Regions from separate parts of the Vogesella lacus genome, predicted to be linked through region 1. Evidence: predicted binding sites of a transcription regulator. Region 1 holds the regulator's gene; the other holds the start of a gene.
The links. The regulator HrcA, encoded in region 1, represses chaperone genes, less so after heat shock. The targets are predictions, from matches to a motif close to ATTAGCACTCGNNNNNNNCGAGTGCTAAT.
Positions count from the first base shown of each region.

Region 2: groES (co-chaperone GroES) is a predicted target of HrcA. The motif match lies at 2,533-2,561, and genes of this name have one in related genera.

Region 1 covers NZ_CEETQT010000003.1:203,140-207,997, forward strand. The annotation lists gene alaS (alanine--tRNA ligase) at 1-326, opposite strand, end outside; gene recX (recombination regulator RecX) at 597-1,058, opposite strand; gene recA (recombinase RecA) at 1,058-2,119, opposite strand; gene hrcA (heat-inducible transcriptional repressor HrcA) at 2,360-3,376, shown strand; gene mltB (lytic murein transglycosylase B) at 3,467-4,498, shown strand; gene dnaX (DNA polymerase III subunit gamma/tau) at 4,552-4,858, shown strand, end outside.
Region 2 covers NZ_CEETQT010000012.1:74,759-79,616, reverse strand. The annotation lists gene ACZ9W6_RS15640 (Nif3-like dinuclear metal center hexameric protein) at 1-348, opposite strand, end outside; gene groL (chaperonin GroEL) at 486-2,129, opposite strand; gene groES (co-chaperone GroES) at 2,177-2,464, opposite strand; gene galE (UDP-glucose 4-epimerase GalE) at 2,690-3,694, shown strand; gene ACZ9W6_RS15620 (glycosyltransferase family 9 protein) at 3,776-4,813, opposite strand; gene ACZ9W6_RS15615 (O-antigen ligase family protein) at 4,810-4,858, opposite strand, start outside.

The DNA of each region.
Region 1 (4,858 bases):
GCAAAGGTGATGGCGTCATGCTTGAAGTAATCGCCAAAGCTGAAGTTGCCCAGCATTTCAAAGAAGGTGTGGTGACGGGCGGTGTAGCCGACGTTTTCCAGGTCGTTGTGCTTGCCGCCTGCGCGCAGGCATTTCTGGCTGGTGGTGGCGCGGGTGTAGTCGCGCTTTTCAAAGCCGAGGAACAAGTCCTTGAACTGCACCATGCCGGCCACGGTGAACATCAGGGTCGGATCATTGCCCGGAATCAGGCTGCTGGAAGCCACCACCTGGTGGTTTTTACTGGCGAAGAAGTCGAGAAACTTCTGGCGGATTGCTGAGGTTTTCATTGTGCGGATTCAATAATTTGAGTGAATTCGGACTGCAGCCGCATACCGTGTGCTGCAAGGCAAAAAAAGCGATGCCCGATTGTGGCAAGCGGCTGGCCGGCTGGCAAGTGTCGCGTTCGGGCGGGTGTGCAGTCGCGCTGCAGCAAGGTGTCGGCTGGCGCAAGGTGTGCAGGGTGTCGGCTGGCGCAAGGTGTGCAGGGTGTCAGGCGCGTGGATGGGGCGGTTAGGCCAGTGTTTTGGCCGGTGATCCTGGCCGGCATCCGGCGCGATTCAATACTCTTCGTCCGGCAGGCCTTGCAGTACCTTGCGGATGATTTCGGCCGAAAAACCGCGGCTTGCGAGAAAACGGGTCTGTTTCAGCCGTTCTTTCTGGTCGGCAGGTGCCTCGCCGAATTTGCGCTGCCAGATCTCGCGGGCGGTAGTCAGGTCATCCTGTGCGGCCAGGGTTTCCTTGATCAGCTCGCGCTCGACGCCGCGTTCGCGCATTTCCTGGGCGATGCGCAGGCTGCCGTATTTGCGGCCGCGAGCATTGGCAAACTGCTCGGCAAAGCGGCTGTCGGATTGCCAGAGGTTGGCCGCAAGGCTGTCGAGCAGGGCCTCGAGCTCTTCTGCCGATTCGGCAAACGGCGCGAGCCGCCGCTTCAGTTCCAGCCGCGTGTATTCGCGGCGGGACAGAAGGTCGACGGCTCGGACCTGGAGGCTTCTGACCGGTTTGGGGCGGTCGCTGTTCATCAGGCGTCGAACGGATCGTCCGCCAGTTCGTCACCATCCGGCTGACCTTCGGTGATCTCGACTTTGACGCCGACTTTTTCGCGGATCTGGCGCTCGATTTCCTGGGCGATGGCCGGATTGTCTTTCAGCCAGCCACGGGTATTGTCCTTGCCCTGGCCGATCTTCTGGCCCTTGTAGGCATACCAGGCGCCGGACTTGTCGATGAAACCGTGCTCCACGCCCATATCGATGATTTCGCCTTCGCGGCTGATACCTTCGCCGTAGAAAATATCGAAGATGGCTTCGCGGAACGGTGGCGATACCTTGTTCTTCACCACCTTGACGCGGGTTTCGTTGCCGATGACCTCGTCGCCCTTCTTGATGCCGCCGATACGGCGGATATCCATACGCACCGAGGCGTAGAACTTCAGCGCATTACCGCCGGTGGTGGTTTCAGGGCTGCCGAACATCACGCCGATCTTCATGCGGATCTGGTTGATGAAGATCACCAGGGTGTTGGTGCGCTTGATATTGCCGGTCAGCTTGCGCAGCGCCTGGCTCATCAGGCGGGCGTGCAGGCCGACGTGGTTGTCGCCCATTTCGCCTTCGATTTCGGCCTTAGGCACCAGCGCGGCCACCGAGTCGACCACGATGATGTCCACGCCGCCGGAGCGAACCAGCATGTCGGCGATTTCGAGCGCCTGTTCGCCGGTGTCCGGCTGGGAGATCAGCATCTCGTCAACCTTGACGCCCAGCTTTTGCGCGTAGGACGGATCGAGCGCGTTTTCGGCGTCGATATAGGCGCAAGTGCCGCCCAGTTTTTGCGCTTCGGCCACCACCTGCAGACACAGGGTAGTTTTACCGGACGATTCCGGGCCGTAGATCTCGACGACACGGCCGCGTGGCAGGCCGCCTACGCCTAGGGCGAGGTCAAGGCCGAGCGAGCCGGTGCTGATCACCTGCAGGTTGTCATGCACCTGGTTGTCGCTCATGCGCATGATCGAGCCCTTGCCGAACTGCTTTTCGATCTGGGCCAGGGCGGCCGCGAGGGCCTTGCTCTTGTCTTCGGTGCGTTCTGCCATGCTTGCTCCGTATCGGTAAACCGGTAATGTTCAGGATGAATTTGATTATGTACGTTTTCAGGTGGCCTGCCAAATCTAATTTGCCGGACGGCCTTGCAGCTTGTGGCTGGCGTACACATATCCTGTTGTGAATCCGCGGATTATCGCACAAACCGCCTTGCGGCCAACGTTGCATAAATGCCGAATGCCGGCAGGCGTGCCGGCTATGAAGCAACCGCCAGCCATGACAGAATGAACAATATGCTGAACGAACGCACACAATTTTTGCTGAAAGTGCTGGTCGAGCGTTATATCGCCGACGGCCAGCCGGTGCCATCCAGAACACTGGCGACCGTGTCGGGGCTGGAGCTGTCGCCGGCCTCGATCCGCAATATGTTGGCCGATCTCGAGCAACAGGGCCTGATCGCCTCGCCGCACACCTCGGCCGGGCGGGTGCCGACGCCGCAGGGCTACCGGCTGTTTGTCGATCGCCTGCTGACCATAGGCCAGCTGGATGAGGCGACCCTGCATGGCATGCAGCATGCGATGCAGCCGGACAGCCCGCAGCGCATGCTGCAGACCGCCTCGCAAATGCTGGCCGATCTCACCCAGTTTGCCGCCGTGGTACTGACGCCACAGCGTGCCGACGGTGCGTTTCGCCAGATCGAATTCTTGCGCCTGTCCGAGCGCCGCGTGCTGATGATTCTGGTAACGCTGGACGGTGATGTGCAGAACCACCTGTTTCACACCCCGCGTGACTACGAAAGCCACGAGCTGATAGCTGCGGCCAACTTCCTCAACGAGCACTACGCCGGCCAGGCCTTGGCCGAGGTGCTGGCTCGCATGGAGCAGGAGTTGTCCAGCTTGCAGGGCGATATCAGCGCGCTGATGACGGCGGCGCTGCGCATCAGCCAGCAGCAGCTGGGCGAGGACGAGGTGGTGATTGCCGGCGAGAGCCATCTCTTGCATGTGCATGACTTCAGTCACGACCTGCAGCGCCTGCGCGAGCTGTTTGATACCTTCCAGCGCAAGACCGAGCTGATGCGCCTGCTGGAGCAAAGCCGCGGTGCGCAGGGGGTGAACCTTTTCATCGGCGAGGAGTCCGGTGTCATGACGCTTGGCGATTGCAGCGTGGTGACTGCGCCGTATCACCGCAACGGCCAGCTGGTCGGCACTCTCGGTGTCATCGGCCCGACGCGCATGGCCTACGAGCGGGTGATTCCGATTGTCGACATCACCGCGCGGCTGCTGTCGGGCGCGCTCAGCTATCAGGATTAGCCCCGGTTTTATTGCCGCCCGCCATTTGCGTTAAGCTGCCACCGAATCTGCTGCCTTGCGGCCAACTTTAATCATTGACCTGGAGACGGCATGTCCCGATTTTCCCGTTTTGTTGCTGGTGCCTGCACCGTCATGGCCGGCCTCGCCGCCATGCCGGCGCTGGCGGATGCCGGCTTTCTTGCTCGCGCCGATGTGCAGCGCTATATCGACGAACAAGTCGCCGGCGGCCAGCTGAACCGTGCCGAGATGGAGGCGGTGTTCGCCAATGTCGAACTCAAGCCCAATATCATCCAGATCATGGACCGCCCCTCGACCGCGCGGCCGTGGTACCAGTTTCGCCAGAGTTTTTTCACCGACAAGACCATCAACCAGGGCGTAGCGTTCTGGCAGCAGCACGCCGCCACGCTGGAGCGTGCCGAGCAGGTTTATTGTGTGCCGCCCGAGATGGTGGTGGCCATCATCGGCATCGAGACGCGCTATGGCCAGGTGACCGGCAGCTTCCGTCTGGCCGATGCCTTGTCGACGCTGGCCTTTGACTACCCGCGCCGCGCCGCGTTTTTCCGTGACGAGCTGACGGCGTTTTTCCGCCTCGCCCGCGAGGAAAACATCAATGCGCTGACACTGAAGGGCAGCTACGCCGGCGCGATGGGCATTCCGCAGTTCATGCCGTCCAGCTTCCTGAAGTGGGCAGTCGATTTCGATGGCGATGGCCATCGCGATATCTGGAATAACCCGGCCGACGCCATTGGCAGTGTCGCCAGCTACTTCCAGCTGCATGGCTGGCTGAAAGGCGACGATGTGGTGATTCCGGCCGAGGTCACACCACAGGCCGACATCGAGGCGCTGAACAAGGACAAGTTCAACCTGCATTACACGGTGAAAGAGCTGAAAGCCCGTGGTGTGGTGCCGCTGGCCGACGTCAGCGACAAGGCGCTGGCCGTGCTGGTGCCGCTGGAGGTCTCGCCAGGCATCACCCGTTACTGGCTGGGCCTGAACAATTTCTACGCCACCACGCGCTACAACAAGAGCACGCTGTATGCGATGGTGGCGCACGAAATGTCGCAGGAAATCCGCGCGCGTTATCTGCAGGCCAAGTTTGCGCCGGCACCTTTGGCCCCGTGAACTGACCAGCTTGTGCCTGCCACAAGGCGGCACAAGCTGCTAGAATCGCCGCCATGACTTATCAAGTGCTCGCCCGCAAGTGGCGCCCGAAACGCTTTGCTGACCTGGTTGGTCAGGAGCATGTAATCCGGGCGCTGTCCAATGCGCTGAAAGAATCACGCCTGCATCACGCCTACCTGCTGACCGGTACGCGTGGTGTCGGCAAGACTACCATCGCCCGCATTCTGGCCAAGAGCCTCAATTGCGAGCAGGGGCCGACGGCCGAGCCGTGTGGCGTCTGCCAGGCGTGTACCCAGATTGACGGCGGTCGCTTTGTCGATCTGCTCGAGATCGACGCCGCGTCCAATACCGGCATCGACA
Region 2 (4,858 bases), on a different contig from region 1:
AAGCTGCCGTGCCAGCTGCGCGTTATTCCCCAGTTCCGGATGCGCATCCAGCGGCAGGTGATAGGCGAGCAAACTGATGTTGTGCTGCAACAATTTCTGGATACGCTGACGCTTGATACCGGCAATCACCGGCGATTCGTTCTTCCAGAAGTAGCCGTGGTGCACCAGAATCGCATCCGCCTGCCAAGCAATCGCCTCATCGATCAGCGCCTGTGATGCCGTCACGCCACACAGAATGCGGCCAACCTCAGCCTTGCCTTCGACCTGCAGGCCATTTGGTGCGTAATCCTTGAAATTGCGACTCTCCAGCTTGCCATCCAGCAAAGCCACCAGTTCTGTCAGTTGCATTTTTTGTCCTCCTTGGGCGCGCCATTGTGCCAGAGTCGCGCCATCGCTTGCAGTGTAGCGCTCAAGGTTGGCCGCAAATGAAAAAACCCCGCAGCTTGCGCTACGGGGTTTTGCTTCGAGAGGCTCGAAACGGCTGATTACATCATGCCGCCCATGCCGCCCATGCCACCCATACCACCCATGTCCGGAGCAGCCGGCTTGTCTTCCGGCAGTTCGGCAACCATGCAGTCGGTAGTCAGCATCAGGCCGGCAACGGAAGCAGCGTGCTGCAGCGCGGAGCGGGTCACCTTGGCTGGATCCAGCACGCCCATCTCGATCATGTCGCCGTACTCGCCAGAAGCGGCGTTGTAACCGAAGTTACCCTTGCCTTCCAGCACCTTGTTCACAACGACGGATGGCTCGTCACCGGCGTTCTGTACGATCTGGCGCAGCGGCGCTTCGATTGCTTTCAGTACGATCTTCACACCGGCAGCCTGGTCAGCATTGGCAGTCGACACGTGCTCGACAGCAGCGCGGGCACGCAGCAGGGCTACACCACCACCAGGTACCACGCCTTCTTCAACAGCAGCACGGGTAGCGTGCAGGGCGTCTTCAACGCGAGCCTTCTTCTCTTTCATCTCGACTTCGGTCGCCGCGCCAACCTTGATCACGGCAACACCGCCGGCCAGCTTGGCCACGCGCTCTTGCAGCTTCTCACGGTCGTAGTCGGAGGTCGCAGCTTCGATCTGCTGACGGATCTCGGTCACACGAGCCTGGATCAGGGCAGCATCGCCTGCGCCGTCGATGATGGTGGAGTTTTCCTTACCCACTTCAACGCGCTTGGCCTGGCCCAGCATCTCCAGAGTCACTTTATCCAGGGTCAGACCCACTTCTTCAGCGATCACGGTACCACCGGTCAGGATAGCGATATCCTGCAGCATGGCCTTGCGACGGTCGCCAAAGCCAGGAGCCTTGACAGCAACCACCTTCAGGATGCCGCGGATGGTGTTCACGACCAGCGTCGCCAGTGCTTCGCCTTCAACATCTTCAGCGATGATCAGCAGCGGACGGCCAGACTTGGCAACCTGCTCCAGCACTGGCAGCAGATCACGGATGTTGGAGATCTTCTTGTCGAACAGCAGGATGAACGGATTGTCCAGTGCGGCAATCTGCTTTTCCGGGTTGTTGATGAAGTACGGGGACAGGTAGCCGCGGTCGAACTGCATGCCTTCTACCACGTCCAGTTCGTTATTCAGCGACTTGCCGTCTTCAACGGTGATCACGCCTTCCTTGCCCACTTTTTCCATGGCGGTAGCGATGATTTCACCGATATCGGAATCGGAGTTAGCGGAAATGGAACCCACCTGGGCGATTTCCTTGGTGGTCGCGCAAGGCTTGGCGATGTTGGCGATTTCGCCAACCAGTGCCAGTACGGCCTTGTCGATGCCACGCTTCAGATCCATCGGGTTCATGCCGGCGGTCACGAACTTCATGCCTTCGTGCACGATGGCCTGAGCCAGAACGGTAGCGGTGGTGGTGCCGTCACCAGCAACATCGGAAGTCTTGGAAGCGACTTCTTTCACCATCTGCGCGCCCATGTTCTCGAACTTGTCCTTCAGCTCGATTTCCTTGGCAACGGATACACCGTCCTTGGTGATGGTCGGCGCGCCGAAGGAGCGATCCAGTACCACGTTACGGCCTTTCGGGCCCAGGGTCACTTTAACGGCATCAGCCAGAACATTGACACCCACGACCATCTTGGCACGGGCGGAATCACCAAAGCGTACGTCTTTTGCAGCCATGTCTTAAATCTCCAGAATTCAGTATCAGTAAAGTGGTAAGGGTCGGATTACTCGACGATGCCCATTACGTCTTCTTCACGCATAACCAGTACTTCGTCACCGTCTACTTTTACGGTCTGGCCGGAGTACTTGCCGAAAATCACCTTGTCGCCTACTTTCAGTTCCAGCGCGCGGCGCTCGCCGTTTTCCAGGATCTTGCCGTTGCCGACAGCGATCACTTCGCCCATGTCCGGCTTTTCAGCAGCAGCACCCGGCAGAACGATACCGGAGGCAGTCTTTTCTTCAGCCTCCAGGCGTTTGATAACAACACGATCGTGTAGAGGACGGATTGCCATTATTCTCTCCTAATAGCTTTGGCTGTTGAAACTCGAAAACCTGCGTTTGAGTCAGGTCGGGCAGGCCGATTGGCACTCTGCCCTTGCGAGTGCTAATGGTAGGGTCGAGGGTAGGCCTTTTCAAGAGTGACAATTAAAGTTTTTTGCTGCCGGCATGGTCGATAGCCACATGCCATCATCGTGCGGCACAATATCGCGCTGAAAATACCTAATGAGGAGAAGTTCATGATTCTGGTAACCGGTGGTGCCGGCTATATCGGCAGCCACACCTGTCTCGAGTTGCTGGCAAACAGCGAAGATCTGGTCGTCCTGGACAACCTCAGTAATAGCAGCGCCGAAGCCATTCGCCGCGTACAACAGATCAGCGGCCGGCAAATCCAGTTTGTGGAAGGTGACATCCGCAACAGCGAGATACTCGACACCATTTTTCGCTACCCGATCAAGGCTGTGATTCATTTTGCCGGCCTGAAAGCCGTCGGCGAGTCGGTCAGCGAACCACTGCGCTATTACGACAATAACGTCAGCGGCACCTTGAGCCTGCTGCAGGCGATGCAGCGGCATGATTGCCGGCAACTGGTGTTCAGCTCTTCGGCCACCGTCTATGGCGACCCACACACGGTACCGATCTGCGAAGACTTTCCCTTGTCAGCCACCAACCCCTACGGCCGCAGCAAGCTGATGATAGAAGACATGCTGCGCGATCTGGCCCGTGCCGAGCCCGCGTGGCGCATCGCCATCCTGCGTTACTTCAACCCGGTAGGCGCGCATGAAAGCGGCCTGATCGGCGAGGATCCGCAAGGCATCCCTAACAATCTGATGCCCTTCATCAGCCAGGTCGCCGTCGGCAAACGCGCAGCCTTGAGCGTATTCGGTAATGATTATCCGACCGTGGACGGCACCGGCGTGCGCGACTACATCCATGTAGTCGACCTTGCCCGCGGCCACCTGAAGGCCCTGCAGGCACTACAAACGCATGACGGACTGCTGACCGTGAACCTCGGTACCGGTCGTGGCTACTCGGTACTGGAGATGATCCGCGCCTTCGAACAGGCTTGCGGCAAAGAGATTGCGTATCAGATTGCGCCACGCCGGCCGGGCGATATCGCCAGCTGCTATGCTGACCCGAGCCTGGCCAGCAGCCTGCTTGGCTGGCAGGCCGAACGGGATCTGGCGAAAATGTGTGCCGACAGCTGGCGCTGGCAGTCGAATAATCCGGACGGTTATCGCTGAAGCGCTCGCGCTTATCCAGACATAACAGATCAGGCCGGCTGCATTGCAGCCGGCCTGATCTGTTTTACGAACAAAGGATACTCAGTCTGCCGTCTCTGGCTCTGCCAGCAAGGCAAAAACCGCCTCGCTCACGACCGCAAGCGGAATATAGGCAATCTGCCAGTGCGTATCCGAACCGGACGTCAGCAGACGATAGGGCACCTGCCATGGATACCAGCGCAGGGTCTTTTTCTCCAGATGCTCGTAAAGGCCGGCAATACGCGCCCCGGCCGCAGCCGCAATATGCAAGCCGCCGCCATCGCTGCAAACAGCAACCGTAGCCAACTGATACGCGGCAATCAGCTGCTGCAGCGACTGTGTCGGATAGAAAACGGCATCAGGGTTGGCCGCAAACTGCTGCCGCAAATGCGCAGCCTTGTCATCATCACCGGGGTGGCGTGGATCATCGGCCTTGCCGGGTGACCACAAAAACAATACGCGACAACCAGCCTGCAACAGCTGTGTGGCCAGTGCCTGGAAATGTTCCAGCGGCCAGACACGACTAGCCTCACGCGCACTGATATGCAGGGCCACAAGAGGCTTGCCCTGCTGTAATGCGGCCAACTCCGGCGGGCAAGGCAAGCCAGGCAAACGCAATGGGCCAGGCACCTCGCTAATACCCAGCGGCTGCAGCAGCTGTGCCATATTCAGCACCTCATGCTGTCGCCAGTACTCCTGCTTGAACAGCACCGGCGTATCAATTACCGAATCATAAGGCTTGCCTTCGTTGACGAAAGCCACAACCCGTCGGGCACGCGCGGCCTTGGCCAAGCGCACCGCGTTCGCGGCGTAACCCGAGCCAGCCACGATGGCCAGATCGAACTTCTCGCGCCGCAACTGCCAGTACAGCTGCAGCTTGCGCCAGACCACGCCCAGTGCACTACCCTCGCCGCGATGTTTGAGTTTGGTGTAGGCATAGACATGATCCAGCCCCGGCAAACCGCGCACCACATCGGCGTTGTAGTCATTCACCAGCGCCACGATGCGCGCCTCGGGATAATGCTGGCGCAATGCGGCCAACATCGGCGTGGTGCACACGAGGTCGCCGATATTGTCGCGGCGGATCACCAGAATCTTCATGCAGCTACCTTGTCCTGTTTTTCGAAGCGGATAATCACCGTCAGT